3 regions of the Pseudomonas sp. CAM1A genome follow, and region 1 is predicted to be linked to each of the others. Evidence: riboswitches for the same ligand, from Rfam matches in the RefSeq annotation. Region 1 holds a riboswitch; each other region holds the start of a gene.
The links. A riboswitch is a leader RNA that binds a small molecule or an ion and turns the genes downstream of it on or off. The one in region 1 is predicted to bind cobalamin.
Positions count from the first base shown of each region.

Region 1 (6,690 bases):
GGAGGCGTAGAGCTAAGTCGAGCATCTGACGCGGCGCCGATCAAGCACCGCGCGACAGGCGCAGGCGTCGAGGCTATGCACGAACAGCGTGGGAGCGGGCTTGACCCGCGAACACCGGCTGAGCCGGTGCCATGCATCGCATCGCGGGGCAAGCCCGCTCCCACGCAGCCCCAGTTAGATCAATGATCTACGTTCTTGAGCCTGAGTGCGCAACGCCTGCCTCAGAAGCTGTAGTCCACCGTGGCGAAATACGAGCGCGGCGCGCCCAGCAGCCACTGTTCGCCGCTGTAGCTCGACTGGGCATACGCGCGATCGAACAGGTTGTTCACCTGCAGGCCCAGGCGCACGTCGGGCAGCACCTGCCAGCCGATGTTGGCATCGACCACGGTGTAGCCCGGCACGCGCTGGTCATTGGCGGCGCTGGAATAGCGGGCGTCTACGTAGCGCAGGCCGATACCGGTGTCGACGCTTTGCCCGAAGCCTTTGCTCAGCCACAGGTTGGCGGTCCGACGTGGGACGTCCTGCGGGTGGTTGCCAGACCGGTCGTAGGAAACGCCTCGGCTGAGTTGAGTGAAATCATCGTACTTGGCGCGCACCAAGGCTGCATTGCCCGACAGCTGCCATTGGTTGCCCAGAGCCAGCTCCAGGCTTGCCTCCAGGCCGTCGGAGGTCTGTTGGCCTGCCTGCTGGCTGCGCTTGGAGACCACGTCGTACACCGGCAGCTTCTTCTTGACGATGTGGTAGGCCGCCACCGTCCATTCACCGCGTCCGTCCCAGAACCGTTGCTTGAGGCCGAACTCGGTCTGCTTGGCTTCGGTCAGTTCAAGGCGTTGCTCCGGGCGCAAGGTCAGCAGGTCACCGACACCATCCTCGCTGGTGGAGTATTGGCCGTACACGGACAGGTCGTCAGTCAGCGCGTACACCAGGCCGGCGCGCCAGTTGCCGCCACGCAGGCTCTGGTCTTCGCGAGTGTCCTTCACCAGGTCGTTGCGGTCGATGTGGTTCTGGTCGCGGCGTATGCCCGTGACCAGCGACAGGCGTTCGGTAAGTTGCGTGCGGTTTTCGGCGAACAGCGAGAAGGTGCTGGTTTTCGACAGCGTCTGCGGGCGCGTCGGATCGGCACTGTGGAACCCGCCGGGGGCCGGCCGCCAAGGGTCGAGCGGGTCGGTGTAGCCATCTTCGTAGGGCGAGTTGCTGTCGATGTTGAAGCGGATCTTGTTGTACTCGGCGCCCACCACGGTCTTGCTGGCCAGGCCGAACAGCGAGTGATCGAAGGTGAAGCTCTGGCGGTCGCCGATCTGCTCCTGGTTGTGCTTGATCTCCAGGAAACTGCCGCGTTGGATCACACCGGCATCCCAGGCGTATTCCTCGGCATTGCGCCAGTGGCGACGGCTCTTGATGTAGTACAGCTGGTTGCTGGCGCTGATGCTGTCGCTGATGTTCCAGTCGCTGGTCAGCCGTGTCCACTCATCGTGGTAGCGCTGCTGGTCATTGCTGACGTTGTAGTTCTTGTTGCGCACGCTGCTGCGCAGATGGCCGTCGATCAGCGGCGTGCCGTAGTAGTTGGCAGGTTGCGCGTCGCCACGTTCGTGGGACAGGGTGAAGCTCAGGTCGTCACTGGCATCGAAGCGCAGCGCGCCGGAGAACGCCAGGCTGCGCGAATCGGTGCGGTCGACCCAGCCGTTGCCTGCCTGTTGGTTCAGGGTGGCGCGGTAGCTCAGGCGCTCGCTCAGGCTGCCGCCGCTGTCCAGCCCCAGTTGCTGGCGGTCCCAGGAGCCATAGCCCAGGCGCAGGTGATTGCGGATATCACCGCTGAAGGGCTTTTTCGGAATCACGTTGACCGTTGCCCCGGTGGCGCCTTCGCCATACAGCACCGAGGCAGGCCCACGGATCACATCGATACGCTCGACCATCCAGGGGTCGACCGGGTAGGTGAGGGTGCCGGCGCCGGCGTACAGGCGCGCCCCGTCGAACAGGGTCATCACCGAACTCTGGCCGGTGAAACCGCGCGCCGACAAGCCGGTACCGCCATCGCCAGGGGTACCGATGAAGGTGATGCCCGGCGAGCGGGTCACGGCATCCTGCACCGTGGTGTTGTTGCGTTGCTGGATCTGCGCGGCGGTGATGCTGCTGGTGCTCGCCGGGGTTTCCAGGGCACTGAGGTTCAGGCGCGAACCGGCCTGGGTGGGGGTGGCCAGGTCGACGGCCTGCGGGTCGCGGCTATCGGTGATCGCCGTGGACGGCAGGGTGAGCGCAGGGCTGGGCTGCTCGTCGGCCAGCGCCGGCAGGGACACGGCCAGGCAGGCCGCCAGGGTGTGAAGCTTGTTGATACGGGACATGTCGTTCCACTGCTGCAGGAAAGAATGGATCCCGGTGGAAAACACGCAACGGCGAAGCGCGCGCAGGCGCGCACGCGAATACCGGCCTGCGCCCGCCCACCGCGGGTTGCCAAGTGAAGCCTCAGGCCGGTCTCCGGGCTTGCGAGGGGCATGAAACCTTCACCTTCCCATGCGTGTGCACAGTGGTCTGTCGAAGGGTTCGCTCGCTTACCGTTGCGGGGGCAGCGCCGGACTTGTCGTGGTAGCGACTCACCGGCTTCCCGTTTCACCTTGCGCGCGGCGGCGCAGGGCACCTGAAACTGGCGCGCATCTGACCACCGAACGGGCAGGGAGTCAATCGTCTGGATGGGCGGGCTGATTGTGGCTGAATCGCGGTTCAGAGCGGTTGCCGTCAGGCAGGTAATGTCTGCGGGCAGGCCCCGTGCATTGGCGCAGGCCGCGCAGGGCGCTACCATCGGCAGCCAGCCTCCTTATCCAACACCAACAAGCCAAGGACGCGTATGACCGAGCAAGCCCTGTCCCTGCAACAACTCGCCGCCCCCGAAGGCATCTGCTACGGCTGCGGCTGTTCCCACCCCAGCGGCCTGCATGTGCAGAGCCACTGGGACGCCGACGGCGTCCACCTGTGGTGCCGGCATACCCCCGATCCGACCTTCACCGGCTGGCCCGGCCTGGTCTACGGTGGTTTGCTGGCCATGCTGGTCGACTGCCATTCCAACTGGACTGCCATGGCCTGCCACTACCGTGCCGAAGGCCGCGAACCTGGCAGCCTGCCGCGCATCGACTGCGTCACCGGCCAGCTTGGCTTGACCTACCTCAAGCCCACGCCCATGGGCGTCGAGCTGCTGCTCAAGGCCCGGGTCGAGGGTGAGCTGGGGCGCAAGACACGGGTGATCTGCGAAGTCTGGGCCGGGGATGTACTGACCGTCACCGCCGATTCGGTGTTCGTGCGGGTCGATACCGAAAAGCTCAAGCGGCTGGCCCATGGCGACGCCTGAACCTTGCGTCGGCAGGGAGTGGCTGGCATTGTCGAATGTGACCCGGCTGCCCGACAGGATGTTGCCATGCCCTACCAGATTCGCCCGGCCCGTGACGAAGACTGCGTGGCCCTGAGCCTCGTCGGCCAAGCGACCTTCGCCCTGGCCAGCCCGCCCGATAGCGCGGTCAGCGCCCAGCAGCACTACATCGCCCAGCATCTCCAGCCTGAACATTTCCGGGCGCACCTGGAGCACGCGCACAAGCGGTTGCTGGTGGTCGAACGGGATGGCCAGGTGCTGGGCTACAGCATGCTCGATCTGGCGCCCGGCGAGCTGGGTATTGCCGAAGCCGATCAACTGGCGGAAATCTCCCGCTGCTATGTACTGCCTTGCGTTCATGGCACGGGCGCCGGCCAACTATTGCTCTCCATGACCCTCGCCCAGGTTGATGGCCAGGCGCGGCTTACCGTCAATGAACTGAACGCCCGAGCGATCCGTTTCTATCAGCGCAACGGCTTTCGCAAGGTGGGAGAGGCGATCTTCCCTTGCGGTGACGAGCGACACCGTGACTGGGTGATGATCAGGGTACCTGCGGGCTGCTAGAAGGCTTGCCTTGGCCATCGGGCGAGGAAAGGAACGCCACGTTTCAGGGGATCGCTGACAGGCCCTACATCAAATGCAGACGGACCTCATGCAGACTGTGGACCAGTCCTCTTCTGCTGTGTGCGTGCTGGAAATAGTCTTACGCCGCTTTCGCGACAGTCTGACATCTGAGCTCTCGTTTTCCTTGTGCAGTACCAGCACTGACCCGCTGCCGTGGTCATTGACGATGAGCAACAGCTATTTCCCGCAGGATCCCGTGCCAAGTTCTACCCGGCACAGGATCGCGAGCACAGCCCAGGAGCTTTCCATGCATGTCCGTTTCAACCGCAAGACCTTGCCGCTGGTCGGCCTGCTCATGATGGTGGGCGGTTGTACCACCGTGGTGGTGCCCACCGAACAGATCGAACTTACCCGTAGCGCCATCAACCGTGCCGTGGCCGCTGATGCAACCCAGTACGCTCCAGTGGAAATGCGCGCCGCCCAGGACAAGCTGGGCGCCCTGGATCGCGCTTTGGGCGAGAAGCGATTCGGCCAGGTCCGGCTCCTGGCCCAGCAGGCCGAGGCCGATGCCCGCCTGGCCGAAACCAAGGCGCGGGCGCAAAAGACCCAGGAGCAACTGAAGATCGAAGAGCAAGGGATCGAAGTGCTCAAGCAGGAAATGCTCGGCGAGCCTGATGCCGCCCCCACCCAGCCTGGCCAATGACAAGGAGCCGAACATGAACAGACCTACCCTGCTGCCAGCGCTGTCGGTGCTTGCCCTGATGCTTGCCGGTTGCGCCGCCACCCCTGAAAATCCGCACCTGCTGGAGGCTCGCGAAGCCTTTTCGGCGTTGCAGGCCAAGCCACAGGCGCACCGCCTGGCCGCCCTGCAAACCCAAGAAGCGCAAGCCGCGCTGGCCAAGGCAGAGGCGGCTTCGCTGACCAATCGCAAATCGCCTGAGGTCGAGCAGCTCGCCTACCTGGCCAACCGCGAGATCGAGACGGCCGAGCAGACCATCGTGTTGCGCCAGGCCGAGGCCGGCATGCGGGGCATCGAGGCCCGACGCGCCGAAGCGCGCCTTCAGGTGCGTACCGCCCAGCTCAATGCGCTGAAAGCGCTCAACGGCCAGCAGACCGAACGCGGCACCGTCGTGACCTTCGGCGATGTGCTGTTCGATACCGGCCGTGCCGAGCTGCGTGGGCGCAGCCAGGGCGATATCCAGCAGCTGGCGCGGTTCCTGCGAGACAATCCCGAGCGCAAGGTGCTGGTCGAGGGCTTCACCGATGCCACCGGCGGCGACGCCTTCAACCAGCGCCTGTCCGAGAACCGCGCCGCGGCGGTGGCCCATGCCCTGCGCCAGCAGGGGATAGATCCGGCGCGCATCGTCAGCGTCGGATATGGCAAGGAGTATCCGGTGGCCAGCAACCGCGACGCCCAGTCGCGTCAGCTCAACCGGCGGGTCGAGGTGGTCGTCTCGCGGGGGGCGGATGCCGTGAAGTCGCGTTGATCGTGTGGGCGACCCGCATGCGCGGGTCGCCTTTTCATTTGCAGCGCCTGGGCAGGGCTGGCATTGTCGGGGTGATCCGGATGCCCGACAACCTCAACGCTGCAAGGCACACCCATGACTGAACTTTCCGCGTTTCCCATCACCGGCAAATGGCCGGCGCGACACCCCGAGCGTCTGCAACTGTATTCGCTGGCCACGCCCAACGGGGTCAAGGTCTCGATCATGCTGGAGGAGATCGGCCTGGCCTACGAGGTGCACAAGGTCAGCTTCGAAAGCGAAGACCAGTTGAGCCCCGAGTTCATCTCCCTGAGCGCCAACAACAAGATCCCGGCGATCCTCGACCCCAATGGGCCGGGGGGCCAGCCTTTGCCATTGTTCGAGTCGGGGGCGATCCTGCAGTACCTGGCCGAGAAGAGCGGCCAGTTGCTGAGCCAGGACCCGGCCCAGCGCTACCAGACTCTGCAGTGGCTGATGTTCCAGATGGGCGGCATCGGGCCGATGTTCGGCCAGGTGGGCTTCTTCCATTTCTTCGCGGGCAAGGAGTACGAGGACAAGCGTCCGCGGGACCGCTACGTCAATGAGTCCAAGCGCTTGCTGGCGGTGCTCGATCGCCATTTGCAGGGTCGTGAGTGGATGGTAGATGCGTACAGCATCGCCGATATCGCCATCTTCCCCTGGGTGCGTAACCTGGTGGAGCGCTACAACGCGCGGGAGCTGGTGGAGTTCGACAAGTTCAAGGAAGTGCAGCGGGTGCTGGCGCAGTTCCTCGAGCGCCCGGCCGTACAGCGCGGCCTGAAAATTCCCGTTTGATCGCTCCTTACCTCTGTAGGAGCGGCTTTAGCCGCGATGCAGGCAACGCGGAGCCTGGCACCCGATTTGCGGGTGATCGCGGCTGAAGCCGCTCCTACAGGATCAGAAGAGCTGGTTGAGCAGCCAGTACAGACACCCCGCCAGCAACATCGCCGCCGGCAGGGTCAACACCCAGGCCATCAGCAGGTTGACCAGCGTCTTGCGTTGAATGCCCGAACCATTGGCCACCATGGTCCCGGCCACGCCCGAGCTCAGCACGTGGGTGGTCGACACTGGCAGGCCGAACATGTCCGCCGCGCCGATGGTGCACATCGCCACCACCTCGGCCGAAGCGCCCTGGGCATAGCTCAGGTGAGTCTTGCCGATCTTCTCGCCCACCGTCACCACGATGCGCCGCCAGCCGACCATGGTGCCCAGGCCCAGGGCGATGGCCACCGCCACCTTGACCCACAGCGGGATATAGCGAGTGGCGTC
Region 1 covers NZ_JBFNXP010000006.1:21,263-27,952, reverse strand. The annotation lists gene ABZO33_RS15610 (TonB-dependent receptor) at 222-2,339, opposite strand; cobalamin riboswitch at 2,446-2,651, opposite strand; gene ABZO33_RS15605 (PaaI family thioesterase) at 2,840-3,337, shown strand; gene ABZO33_RS15600 (N-acetyltransferase family protein) at 3,404-3,919, shown strand; gene ABZO33_RS15595 (DUF4398 domain-containing protein) at 4,227-4,622, shown strand; gene ABZO33_RS15590 (OmpA family protein) at 4,636-5,406, shown strand; gene ABZO33_RS15585 (glutathione S-transferase N-terminal domain-containing protein) at 5,521-6,216, shown strand; gene ABZO33_RS15580 (inorganic phosphate transporter) at 6,319-6,690, opposite strand, start outside.

Region 2 (6,690 bases), on a different contig from region 1:
CCGCACCCTGGCGCACCTGTGCGCGCCGGTGTTCGTGCTGCTTACCGGGCTATCGGCCTGGTTGTATGGCGAAAAGCACCAGGGCCGTGGCGATGTCTCGGTGTTCCTGTTCAAGCGCGGTCTGTTCCTGGTAGTGCTGGAATTCACCCTGGTCAACTTCGCCTGGACCTTCCAGCTGCCACCGAGCGTGATCTACCTGCAGGTGATCTGGGCCATCGGCCTGAGCATGCTCGCCCTGTCGCTGCTGGTGTGGCTGCCGCGCCCGGCGCTGCTCGCCCTCGGCGCGCTGATTGTCGCCGGTCACAACCTGCTAGATGGCCTGCACTTCGGACCTGAATCGGCGCTGCATGTGCCATGGGCGATCCTGCATGAGCGCAGTTGGCTGGAGGTGGGCGAACACCTGCGCCTGCGCACGTCCTACCCGCTGTTGCCGTGGATCGGCGTGATCGCCCTGGGCTATGGGCTCGGCCCGTGGTTCGCCCGGGGCAGCGACGCCGGCAAGCGCCAGCAGCGCCTGCTATGGGCCGGCGCCGCCTTGCTGCTGGGGTTCGGCGCGCTGCGCCTGCTCAATGGCTACGGCGAAGCCCCCTGGAGCCTCTACGCCAGCGTCGGGCAGACGCTGATGAGCTTCTTCAATATCACCAAGTATCCACCGTCGCTGCTGTTCCTGGCCCTGACCCTCGGCGTCGGCCTGCTCCTGCTGCGCGGTTTCGAGCGGGCCGGCGACGCCCGCTGGATCGGCCCGTTGGCGGTGTTTGGTGCAGCGCCGATGTTCTTCTACCTGCTGCACCTGTATGCGCTCAAGCTGCTGTACGTGGCCTGCGTGGCGCTGTTCGGCCTGAACCAGGGCCGCTATTTCGGTTTCGATGGCATCGGGGCGGTATGGCTGAGCGCCGTGCTGCTGCCGCTTGCGCTGTACCTGCCGGTGCGCTGGTTCGCCCGGCTGAAAGCGCGCCGGCGCGATATCGCCTGGCTCAAGTACCTGTAAAAGCGTTTTCACCCGACAGCCCGATGATCTACCATGCCGCCCGCCGGTTTCCACACGGAATCAAAAGGGAATCCCGGGCTCGCCACTGGCGATCCAAAGGGAACTGCCCCCGCAACTGTAGGTGCCGAGCCTGCGCCATCGATGCCACTGGGTCTGCCGACCCGGGAAGGCTGGCGCCGGCCTGGACGCACCAGTCAGGAGACCTGCCGGCACGCATTCACCAACCGGCGGGGTGTCCGGGATGGTCATCCGCCCCTGGCCGCGTGCTTGCGCAGGCTGCCGGGCGATGCCTGTCCGTGGGCCATTCCGTGCACCACCCAGGAGATCGCCTCACCATGCCGCACCGCCTTGCCGCCCTCCTCGCCGGCCTGTCCCTGTCGGGCCTGGCCCACGCCAGCGCCACCCAGTACCCGCTGACCGTCGACAACTGCGGCATGCCGCAGACCTTCACCCAGGCCCCGCAACGGGCGGTGACCGTCGGCCAGGCCGGTACCGAGTTGCTTTATGCCCTGGGCCTGGGTGAGCGGCTGGCGGGCACCTCGCTGTGGTTCAACAACGTGCTGCCGGAGTTCAAGGCGCAGAACGACAAGGTCCCGCGCCTGGCTGACAACGAACCGAGCTTCGAGGCGGTGGTTGGCAAGCGTCCGCAACTGGTGACGGCGCAGTTCGAGTGGATGATCGGCGCCCAGGGCGCGGTCGGCACCCGCGAGCAGTTCCAGGAGCTGGGCATCCCCACCTACCTGCTGCCCTCGGACTGCGAGGGCAAGGACAACCTGGTGGGCGCCGACGGCACCCGCCTGCAGCCGTTCAAGGTGCAGAGCATCTACAAGAGCGTCAGCCAGCTGGCGGAGATCTTCGACGTGCAGGAGCGTGGCGCGCGCCTGAATGCCGAGCTTCAGGGCCAGCTGGAACAGGCCAGGCAGCGCCTGGCCGGCCAGGACCTGGCGCACACCAGCGCGCTGTTCTGGTTCTCCAGTGCCGACCTCAAGACCGACCCCTATGTCGCCGGCCGCCAGGGTGTGGCCGACTACATGCTGCAGACCCTCGGCGTGCGCAACGTGGTCGAGTCCAGCGAAGAATGGCCTACTGTGGGCTGGGAAACCCTGGTCAAAGCCAACCCCACCTGGCTGATCGTCGCGCGCATGGACCGCCGTCGCTACCCGGCCGACGACTACCAGAAAAAACTCGACTTCCTGAGCAGCGACCCGGTCACGCGCAACATGGACGCGGTCAAGCACGGCCGCATCATCGTCCTCGATGCCGACGCCATGCAGGCCGGCATCCGTCTGTTCCGTGGCCTGGACGTGCTCTCCAGCGCCTTCGCCAGCGGTAAAGCACCCCAGCCATGAGCCGCCTGCTGCCCATCAGCCTCTTTGCTTTGCTCGCCCTGTGCCTGGCCATGCTTGCCGGGATTGCCATCGGCGAGACCCGTGTCAGCGCCGAAGCGATCTGGCAAGTGCTGGCCAACCAGCTGTGGCAGGCCGGCCATGCCGTCGACCCGATCGACGCCGGCATCGTCTGGAACTACCGCCTGCCGCGCACCCTGGTCGCCGCCGCCTGCGGCGCGGGGCTGGCGACCTGCGGGGTGATCCTCCAGGCGCTGCTGCGCAACCCGCTGGCCGAGCCGTACCTGCTGGGCCTGTCTGCCGGCGCCTCGACCGGCGCCGTGGCGGTGGGGTTGTTCGGCCTGGGCGGCGCGGCGCTATCGCTGTCGGGTGGTGCTTTCATCGGCGCGCTGGCCGCGTTCGCCCTGGTGCTGCTGCTGTCGCGCGCCAGTGGCAGCCGCCATGACAACGCCCAGGTGATCCTCGCCGGCATCGCCGGCTCGCAGCTGTTCAACGCCCTCACCGCCTTCCTCATCACCAAGTCGGCCACCGCCGAGCAGGCCCGCGGCATCCTGTTCTGGCTACTGGGCAACCTCAGCGGCGTGCGCTGGCCGTCGGTGTGGCTGGCGCTGCCGGTCGCCCTGTTCGGCCTCGCGATCTGCCTGTGGCAGCGCCGGGCACTGGACGCCTTCACCTTCGGCGCCGACTCGGCGGCCTCGCTGGGCGTACCGGTGCGCCGCACACAGCTGCTGCTGATCAGCTGCGCGGCGCTGGTCACCGCGGTGATGGTGTCCATCGTCGGCGCCATCGGCTTCGTCGGCCTGGTCATCCCCCATGCCCTGCGCCTGCTGCTCGGCCCCGGGCACAGCCGCCTGCTGCCGGCCAGCGCCCTGGGCGGTGCGCTGTTCCTGATCATCGCCGACATCCTCTCGCGTACCCTGATCGCCGGCCAGGTGATCCCGGTGGGCGTGGTCACAGCCTTGATCGGCGCACCGGTGTTCGCGCTGATCCTGATCAGCCGTCGGGGGCGCCCATGACCGTGATGACCGCCATCGCCGACGCGCCGCTCACCTGCCAAGGGCTCGGCCTGCGCCTGGGCGGACGCGACGTGCTGCAGGGTGTCGACCTGAACGTGATGCCCGGCGAAACCCTCGGTGTGGTCGGCCCCAACGGCTCGGGCAAGTCCACCCTGCTCAAGCTGCTCGCCGGCCTGCGCACGCCCAGCAGTGGCAGCGTGCGTCTGCTCGGCGAAGCGCTGGAACGCATGCCACGCCGGCATATCGCCCAGCGCCTGGCCCTGGTCGAGCAACAGGCCGACACCCTGGACGCCATCAGTGTGTACGACGCCGTCGCCCTGGGCCGCACGCCCTGGCTCTCGGCCCTGGCACCGTTCAGCAACGATGACCGCGCCATCGTCGAACAGGCGCTGGCCGACGCCGACGCCAGCCACCTGCGCCGACGGCTATGGGGCGAACTGTCAGGCGGCGAACGCCAGCGCGTGCATATCGCCCGGGCGCTGGCGCAACGGCCGCAGGTGCTGTTGCTGGATGAGCCGACCAATCATCTTGATATCCAGCATCAGCTCGGCTTGCTGCGCCAGGTGCAGGCGCTGCCGGTGACGACGCTGGTGGCGCTGCATGATCTCAACCAGGCATTGACTTGCGATCGGCTGGCCGTGCTCGATCAGGGGCGGTTGGTTGCGCTAGGCAAGCCGGAGGCGGTGTTGACGCCGGAGCGGTTGTTGGGGACGTTTGGGGTGCAGGGGCACTACCTGGTCGATCCGTATGATGGGGCGCGAGTGTTGCGGTTTCGTTCTAGTTGAACGGAAGCGGTTCATCACCATTATGTATCTTCATCACCATACCTATCAAAATCAGTGTTACCCTGTGCTAAAGCCAAGTATTAAACCAAAAAAAACTTGCACAATAATTTATAGACAAACCCATTTCAAGACAACAAAACGCCCTGCCACTCAACATGCTAAAGCTCGAAAAACAAATCACCCAAATTATAGAGTAGTTCCGATCAAGCATAGAAAAACGGACAAGGCGGAGCACTTCATCTTCTTAAATTAAAAAACAAGAAGCTGTTTACACAGCCTCTTGATTAGAGCTCAACATCAGATTAGAGCATCCAACAGCTCGCTCGAGAATTCATCCGCCACATCCGAATTAAGCCGCACCCACAACCTAAAAAAAGACTCAATTACAGTTGCAAGATCTCGATCCATGTAATTAGCAACCTCTGAGAAGTAGTCATGGTGATCTACGCCTCTAGCACTATCCAAGGCTCTAGAGATAAGTCCCTCAGGGACTCCGAGAGCTACAGAGAGCTGATCTAGCGGTAGAGTATCAGCCTCACTTATAAGGAGCTCTTCAGGGCTAACATCACCCGGCAAGAAGCATTTATTTTTGATGTTAGAAATTTTCAGCTCTTTTTCACGACTGCGACAATCGCCATCAAAAACGCCTACAAAACCAAAATAATCAAAGTTCGATGGCAGCCTCGATAGAACCTCGCTTATTTTAGAATCGCCATCGCACACATGAAAGGAAAAACTCTCCGCAACATGCAATGAAGAACCTCTGATAAGCTCCTTTGCAAAGACGCAAGCGCACGGATCCTCTACGAATAAAACCCCTCGTTTAGGAGGATTCAAACCTAACACCCGCAACACCATAGAATCGTTCTCTGGCGGACTGGCATGAATTCCTGCACGATCCCTAGAAAGAATGGCTATATGAGAGCGAGGAATACGCTTCAATACATGCTCGGAGTGAGATGACAAAACACAAGAAATTCCAGTCTTACTCACCAACCTGGCTAGAATATTTGCCAGCTTATTTTGGGCATTTGGCGGCAAAAAACTTTCTGGCTCTTCAATGAAAAGCAGGTGCTTTACATTAGGAACACTGGAAATTTCCAGCAACTCTGCAAGCCAGCAGAAATAAAATAAAGATAGCTCCCCAAGCCCCATGCTAGTAGAGTCGTAGCTAAGGCTCTCGGTCTCAACCCTAAAAAAAGGAAGACTTGGAAAGCTTTCAAATTCCTCTTCTATATTTGTGATCTTAATAGCTCTATAGGTATTTCCAGTAGCGTAATTCACCGCCATTAGAAACTGCTCGCTTGCGTTCGTCTCCTCAAAACTTTCCAAAATTTCAGAAAAGTTCTCCTGCGATATCAAATCCTGGACTAAAGGAATGAGAACACATGGATCAAACATCATCCCAGTCAACTCTGGATCCGCGCCCCCAGCCTCCCCAAGTCTAGATACGACAGCCCCATCCTTCACCAAGAGAACAGCTTCAGTCTGCTCCACTAATGGCAGCTTAAATTTCGACCTATTGCTTTCCTCCTTATGAAAAGCATTGAATAACAGTCGAATAAAATTGCTTTTACCTACGCCATTTTTCCCTGCCACTGCGAAAATCCCAGGCGGAATATCTATATCAATACCAGAAAAACTACCGACACCTTCGGTCCTTGCTTGGCAAAGAGAGATTTGATAATTACGTCGAAAAACGGTTTTCCAGTAATCGGTAGCCCTAGCTGCGCGCATATTCATAGCTCGATATCACCCCAGGCGACCTTCTGGGATAGTTTTGTGAGATTTCTTTCAACCTCATCCAAGTCGGCTCTCGAGGAGATATAATGAAAGTATCTTTTCACATCTGAATATTGAGCTATATCATCACCACAGTCGGTGTAACACAAATAAAGCCCGAACAGTATTATATCACGAAGAATAACCGACGAAGTGTCCGACACTCGGGAGCTCGCGCGATCCTGATATATACCAATACATACATTTAAAAATTCAGTCGTCAGACCACGAGGAACCAACACCGTGCTCTTGCTTGAGTACTTGTCTTTGAAAGACTCAAACCAATCCATGTATGCCTCTATCGACCCATCGATTCCATCTCTACGAGCTCGGCAAATAAATACAATCCAACTGAACAAGGTTGCCTTGTTTAGCTTAGTCTTTTCCACTCGCGACAGAGCAGAGCCAATAATTTCGGAAAGAGCACCTTTCACATATTCAAGATGGCGCGCAGAAAAACCGGTAGCATCTCTATACCTGGTCGTAACCGACCCAGCAGTTACTTTTTTATTAAGGGATTTATTCTCCAAAGCCAGAAAAGTCTTTGCCAGCACATCATCATATGCCATACGAGAATTTGAAAACCCTATGGTTTCAGTGGTAAAACCACTATCCGCCATCCACTCAGCAAGATCTTTTACCTGTTGTCTTGCCTCTCCAAAAAATGCATTACGCTGCTCTGCAGATGTCAAATTTGTCGGCTGATTCAACCTGTAAAATAACTCTCCAGGCTCGCCAGGCTTGTAGTTAGATACGGTCAAAACACGAATCGT
Region 2 covers NZ_JBFNXP010000002.1:747,190-753,879, reverse strand. The annotation lists gene ABZO33_RS07220 (DUF1624 domain-containing protein) at 1-988, shown strand, start outside; cobalamin riboswitch at 1,016-1,214, shown strand; gene ABZO33_RS07215 (ABC transporter substrate-binding protein) at 1,324-2,337, shown strand; gene ABZO33_RS07210 (FecCD family ABC transporter permease) at 2,334-3,350, shown strand; gene ABZO33_RS07205 (ABC transporter ATP-binding protein) at 3,347-4,135, shown strand; gene ABZO33_RS07200 (ATP-dependent nuclease) at 4,433-5,878, opposite strand; gene ABZO33_RS07195 (DUF262 domain-containing protein) at 5,875-6,690, opposite strand, start outside.
Region 2: it holds a riboswitch for cobalamin, as region 1 does, so the genes downstream of both, ABZO33_RS07215 (ABC transporter substrate-binding protein) here and ABZO33_RS15610 (TonB-dependent receptor) in region 1, are expected to answer to the same signal.

Region 3 (6,690 bases), on a different contig from region 1:
CGCTCAGGTTCACGGTGCTGAACGTCTCGGCCTGGGGGCGTTTGCTGACGATGTTGACCAGGCCGCCGGGATCGCCGCGGCCGTAGAGGCTCGCGGCCGGGCCCTTGAGCACCTCGATGCGCTCGATGCTGGAGGTGTCGGGTGCGCTGTAGCTGCCGCGGTTGACGGCGAAGCCGTTCTTGTACAGCTCCCCCGTGGTGAAGCCGCGCACGCTGTAGTTGAGAAAGGTCAGGCCGCCGAAGTTGTTCTGCCGCGACACGCCGCCGGCAAAGTCCAGGGCGCGGTCGATGCGGGTGGTGTTGAGGTCCTTGAGTACCTGAGCCGGCACCACTTCGATGCTCTGCGGGGTGTCGCGGATATCGGTGTCGGTGCGCGTGGCGGTGGCCGAGCGGGTAGCCCGATAACCCTGGACCGGGCCGTCGGCGCGCTCTTCGAGGTAGGCGTCGGTGATCGAGGTTTCATCCAGTACCAGGGGTTGGGCCGCAGCGAGCGGTTGGCCGAACAGGCCCAGGGTCAGGCCGGCCAGAAGGGGAGCGCGAGGGTTCAAGGGGGTTCTCCATTAAATACGTAATAACATTACATTAACGATCAAGCCATCGCCAGAGAAAGGTGCGCGCAAGGGTGGTTGCGCGATGGGAATGATTTGCGTTAACGTTATGTTATTACGTATCAGGAGATTCCCATGCAAGTACTGTCCTCACTCAAGCAGGCCAAGCGCCGTCATCGTGACTGCCAGGTGGTCAAGCGCCGGGGGCGGATCTATGTGATCTGCAAGTCCAACCCGCGGTTCAAGGCCAGGCAGGGCGGGGTGAAGAAAAAGCGCGGGTAGCAGGTGGCCTGGCTGCACCCAACCAGGTCCGGATCGCGAGTTGCAAGCATCACCAGCGTGGGAGCGGGCTAGCCCCGCGATCACCGGCAAAGCCGGTGCCATACACCCTGTCGCGGGGCAAGCCCGCTCCCACGAAAGCCGCCGAAAATGCTGCATCTTGGATGCAGACGCTACAAGAAGGTCCTGCGCAAGCGTCGCCAGCCCAGTACCACGCCACTGAGGGCAATCACCAGGCCGCCGCTACTCAGGCCGATGATCAACCCTTCGCGCAGCAGCGGCCGTGCCAGCAGCGGTTGCCAATCCCAACTGTGCAACAGGTTGAACAACCAGCGCCCGGCACGTTGCGCCTGGTCGTGGCTGGCCACCAGCGTGGCACTGGCAGGGTCCAGGTAGGCCCAGGTGCCCGCCGCGTCGGCGAAGCGCAGGCGCAGCACGGGCAGTGGGCGCGTTTGGGATCCGTACATGCTCTGTGGCTCGCGGGCGAAGTAGTGGAAGTCGTAGGCGCTCTGCCAGTCATCCTCCACATTCACCCCCGGAGCCATCGCTTGCGCAGCCGCCAGCAGCCTTTCCCGGCTGAAGGTACGCGCCGGCGGGGCGTGTGCTTCAAGGATGCGGCTGTCGCCGTCGGCGCTGCGGGCCACGGCATAGGTGACGTCGGCCAGGCGTTGCCACTGCAGCTCCACTGCATCGAAGCCTGTTTCGTCGCGCAAGCGGGCCAGTGCCGTGGCAATCGGCAGCTGCAGGTCGGCGGCGCGCAGCGGGGCTTGTTGCAAGGCGATCTGCGAGCGGCTGTCGGTCACGCCCCAGGGGCGCATCGACATCAACCCGCTGAACACCCACAGCACCAGCACCCCACCAAACAGCAGCCCGCCGATGTGGTGCCAGCGCAACCAGCCGCCGGGGTAGGGGCTGCAAGAGCCACTGCGGTAGCGTTTGCGCAGCCGCAGGCGCAGGATGCCCACCGCGATGCCCATGAGCGCCATCAGCGTGCCGAGCAGTGACAGGCCGATCACCAGGGTGCGCCAGCCATTGTCGAATCCCAGGCCGCCGCGCAACGGATAGAGCCAGTGCAACCAGGCGCCGACCCAGTTCCAGGCGCGCTCGCGGCCGCTCGCATCGCGCACCACCTCGCCGGTGCGCCCGGACAGGTACAGCCAGGTGCCGGCCGCATCGTCCACTTGCACCCGGTGCAAGGGGCGATCGCTGTCCAGGGCCCGGGAGTGGGTCCACATGTCCTCGTCCAGCGTGCCCTGGTAAGCCAATGCCGCGCTGCCGGCGTACTGCCGGGCATTGGCCAGGGCCCAGGCCGCGTCGGCGTTGGCCAGGGGCTCGCCGTTGGCTGCATCGAGGGTGACGCGGCGACCGTCCGCCAGCTCCAGCAAATAGTACGGTTGCCCGCCCAGGCTGGTCAGGCGCAGCGCCTTCAACGGCTGCTCTGCCCAAGGCGCGGGCAACCCGGCGCAGCATCCCGCCGGCAAGGCCGGCAGGTGGGCCAGGCGCTCGGCCGGGGTCAGCTTGGGGTAGCCGACATACAGCATGACCACCCCGGAGACGAACCACAGCGCCATGAACAGGCAGGCAACGATGCCCAGCCAGCGATGCCACAGGTACAGCTGGCGTTTCAGGCCCATCAGTAGCGCCACTGCACAGCGACTTCCAGGCTGCGCGGCTCACCCAGGTAGTACTGGGTGTTGGTCTGGTGGATGAAGCGGGCGTAGACCTCGTCGGTGAGGTTGCGCAGCCGCGCGCTGAGCTGCACGTGCTGGTCCAGGTCGTGGGTCATCGACAGTCCGTAGAGGGTGTACGAAGGCACCCACTGGGTGTTGGCGGTGTTGGCGTAAACCGCCGAGACGTAGCGGGCGTCGGCGCCGACTTGCCAGCCCGGCGCCAGGTCGTAGGTCAGCCAGAGGTTGGCCACCCGGTCCGGGATGTTCACCGGGTTCTTGCCCTTGCGCGAGTACACCACGCCGCCGATGGTCTCGTTGAACTCGTCGTACTCGGCGTTGACCCAGCTGAAGTTGCCTGCCGCCAGCAGCTTGGGCGTGACCTTGAACGACGCTGCCAGCTCGATGCCGGTGGAGGTCTGCTGGCCGGCCTGCTCGGTGGTGTTGGGCACGGTCGAGGAGGGCACCGAGATGTTTTTGCGCACGATGCGGTAGGCCGCCGCGGTGGCCGAGCCGCGCCCGTCGAGGAAGTCGAACTTGCTGCCCACTTCCACCTGCCTACCGGTGCTCAGGTCGAAGTCGCCGACCTGGCTGATCGACGCGCCGGTGAGCGAGCCCCCCGGCGGTTCGGCCGAGGTGCTGTACTGGGTGTACAGGCTGATATCTGAGGTCAGGTCGTAGACCAGCCCCAGGCGCCCGGTGAAGGCATCCCAGCGCCGATTCAGCTTGGCCCGGGTCACGTGGTCGACCACGTCGAAGTCGATATGGTCGTAGCGCAGCGCGGTGACCAGCGACAGCTGGTCGGTCAGGCGGGTACGGTTTTCGACGAAGCCCGCCGTGGTGTCGGTATTGGTGCTGCGGCCCTTGGTGCGTGGAGCGTCCATGCCAGGGATGTCGAGGAAGTGGCCTGGCTGGAAAGCGTTGGGATCGATGCTGTCGAACGCGCCCTTGGACAACGGGTAAGCGGTCTGCTGGTTGCGGTTGTAGTCCACGCCGAACGCCCAGTCGCTGGCCAGGCCGAACAGCTGGCCCTGGTGGGTCAGCTCGATGCGGTTGCCGTTGACCTCCTGGTCGTGGCGCTGGCGGTAGCCGCCGGAGCGGGCGATGGCGGTGTTGCCGGGGTTGTAGCGGTACACCTCGAGGTTGCGGTAATCGCGCTGGCCGTTGTAGTGGTAGAAGGTGTTGCGCAACTGGTTGCTGTCGTCGATGCGGTAGTCGGTGATCGAGCGCAGCCAACGGGTGCGCTGCTCGTAGCGGCCGTCCTCGACGTTGTAGTTGTCAAAGCGCTTATGCTTGTCGATGTGCAGGGTGCCGCTGGCCGGTTGCAGCACCGGCGCGCCCCAGTAGGGGCTGTCTTCCTGCTCTTCGAGGTACTCGATGGCCAGGGTGTGCGACAGCTGGTCGTTGATGTCGCTGAGCAGCGAGAAGGCCAGGTTGCCGGCCCCGTTCTCCTGGCGGTCGATGTAGCCATTGGTGCTGGTGCGGCTGTAGTCGAGCCGCGCATAGTGGCGCGGCCCGTCGCCGCTGTTGAGCGCCTTGTTGAAGCCGACCGAGGTTTCCATCGTGTCGTAGCGACCATAGCTGACACGGCCTTCGAAGGTATCCTCGTCGCGGTTGGCCAGCTTGGTGATCATGTTCAGGCTGCCGCCGACGGCGCCGCTGCCGTTGAGGAAAGACGACGGCCCGCCGAGCAGTTCGACGCGGTCGTAGATCCACGCCCCGACCGGGCGCCCGGCGGCGCCGTACTGCAGGTTGATGCCGTTGAACAGCTGGCTGACCTGGGCGCCGTTGAAGCCGCGATACGACACATAGCCACCCCAGCCGGGTGGTGCCGAGGCGTTGACTCCCGGCAGGGCGTTGGCGGCGTCCTGGAAATTGCGCGCGCCGATGCGCTGCATGGTCTTGCGGTCGGCGACGCTGACCGAGGCGGGGTTCTCGCGGGCGCTGAGGTTCAGGCGCGAGCCGCTTTCGATGGGCCGGTCGAGGTCGAGGCTGGTCGCCTCCTTGGGTTGCTCGGCCGTGGCCGTGACGTTGCTGGCGGGCAGGGTGAGGGTGTCATCCTGCGCCCAGGCGCAGGTTGCGCTGCCAACGAGCAGCGCCAGAGTGGTCATGCGGAACATGCAAGGCTTCCTGGCTGAAATCGGTGAGCGCACGCCCGCTGCCGATCAGGCAGCACGAGGGCGTGGCGATGTCAGAGCGAGAGAAGCGAAGCGGGGGAGGCGCGGGGATTGACCAGTGGCCAGCGCTGCTTGGGCAGGCGCGGCGCGGGTTGTCTGGGTAAGGGTTTGCTCGACTCCCCGGCGAGCAGGGCCAGCAAGCCGAAGAACACCGCCAGCAGGATGGCGCTGAACAGGCTGGCGATCACGCAGTCGCCGCTCGCGGGCAGCACCGGGTCGGTGATGTCCTGGTCGCCCTTGAACACGCCGCTGCTGTCGGCCGCGCACCAGGCGGCGTCGTCCAGGCCGGCCAGGCGCAGCCCGGCCATCTGCCCATGGCCCATGGCGCACAGCAACGAGCCGAACAGGATGCTGAAATACAGCACCCAGGCGACTTGCGATCGTGTGTGGCGGGCCAGCTTCATCGGCAAAGCTCGAAGGGAATGGGAATAGTTTAGGCGTGCGGATTCTACAACTTTTGACACATCTGCCTAGAGTGAACGGCCGATAAAAAACATTCGAAACGATTCACCCGCCTCGCTTGACGCCCATTGGCCCCAGGTGTTCAGATGCCGACCGATTTCAGGTGCCCCATGCCGCCGCGTATGGGGTGAAACGGGAAACCGGTACGCGCTTCGCGCCAGTCCGGTGCTGCCCCCGCAACGGTATGCAAGTGATGCCTTCGACAGACCACTGTGGCCCGCGGGTCATGGGAAGGTGAAGGCATCTTGTCTTGCGAGCCCGGAGACCGGCCTGGAATGTTGTAGGCAAACTCCTGCGGTGGGCGGGCATGGGCCGGTATTGGCGTGTGCGCGATCCGTGCTCCTGCGTGCTTCTGCGAAAGTCACTTTCGAGAAGAGCATGATTGCTGTGATTCACTCCCAACGTTGTTTCCCCACGGCCCGGACCCTGTTCCTGGGCTGTCTGGCCAGTCCCCTGGCACTGGCCGAAAACACCCCCCTGATCCTCGACCAGCAGATCGTTGCCGCGCCGTCGGTAGAGTCGACCACGGTCGCCGCCATGGCCCAGTACGGCAGCAAGGTCGAGATCGTCAGCCGCGAGCAGATCGAGCGCGCCGGCCCCGGCGCCGACATCACCCGGGTGATGCAGATGTTCATCCCCGGCTTCTACGTCGCGCCGAAGAACGGACCGTTCGACTACGGCAGCTACTCGCTGCTCGGCGGGCGCAACGACGACACATTGATCCTGCTCGACGGTGTACGCCTGAACAACCGCCTGTACGGCGGCCTGTACCTGGACACCCTGCCGGCCAACGCGGTGGAGCGCATCGAGGTGCTCAAGGGCGGCCAGAGCCTGTTGTTTGGCACCCAGGCCGTGGCGGGGGTGATCAACATCGTCACCCGTAGCCCGCAACGCCGTCAGGCTTCAGGTGAGGTCAACCTGGGCCTGGACAGCTTCGCCGGCAGCAGCAAGGACGCCCGCGTCGAGCGAATCTTCAGCAATGGCTTCGGCGACCTGGGCCTGCTGACCTATGTCAGCCACAACGTCTCCGACGGTTACCAGCCGTTTCGCAACCGCGACTACAGCGGCAACGTCAGCGACAAGAAACGCGGCTACGAGGTGACCACCTTCGGCGGCAAGGCGATCCAGGCCTTTGGCGACGATGCGCGGCTGGAGCTGTTCTACCAGTACACCGACGCCAACCTCGATTTCGCCCGACCGGTGAACAATTACAAGACCACCAATGATCGCGTGCAGCAGATCGCCACGGCCACCTTCGAACAGCGCGTCAGCGAGCGCCTGAGCTACTTCGTCAAGGGCCACGTCAACGACTGGGACACCCGCTACACCCGCATCAACAACCGCGCCGACGGCAGCCGCGACGTGGTCAACCACAACGACTACTGGGGCTTCACCGATTGGGGCGTGCAGGCCGAGGGCAAGGCCGAGCTCGACGGCGGCCACGTGCTGGTGTTCGGTTCCGACAACCAGTGGTTCAAGGGCCAGGACGACGTGTTGGTGATCGATGACAACAAGGCCCAGGCCAATGCGTTGTACGCCCAACTGCGACCCAGGATCG
Region 3 covers NZ_JBFNXP010000010.1:184,119-190,808, reverse strand. The annotation lists gene ABZO33_RS21805 (TonB-dependent siderophore receptor) at 1-547, opposite strand, end outside; gene ykgO (type B 50S ribosomal protein L36) at 683-829, shown strand; gene ABZO33_RS21795 (PepSY domain-containing protein) at 1,000-2,454, opposite strand; gene ABZO33_RS21790 (TonB-dependent receptor) at 2,460-4,613, opposite strand; gene ABZO33_RS21785 (DUF2946 family protein) at 4,685-5,074, opposite strand; cobalamin riboswitch at 5,217-5,421, shown strand; gene ABZO33_RS21780 (TonB-dependent receptor plug domain-containing protein) at 5,511-6,690, shown strand, end outside.
Region 3: it holds a riboswitch for cobalamin, as region 1 does, so the genes downstream of both, ABZO33_RS21780 (TonB-dependent receptor plug domain-containing protein) here and ABZO33_RS15610 (TonB-dependent receptor) in region 1, are expected to answer to the same signal.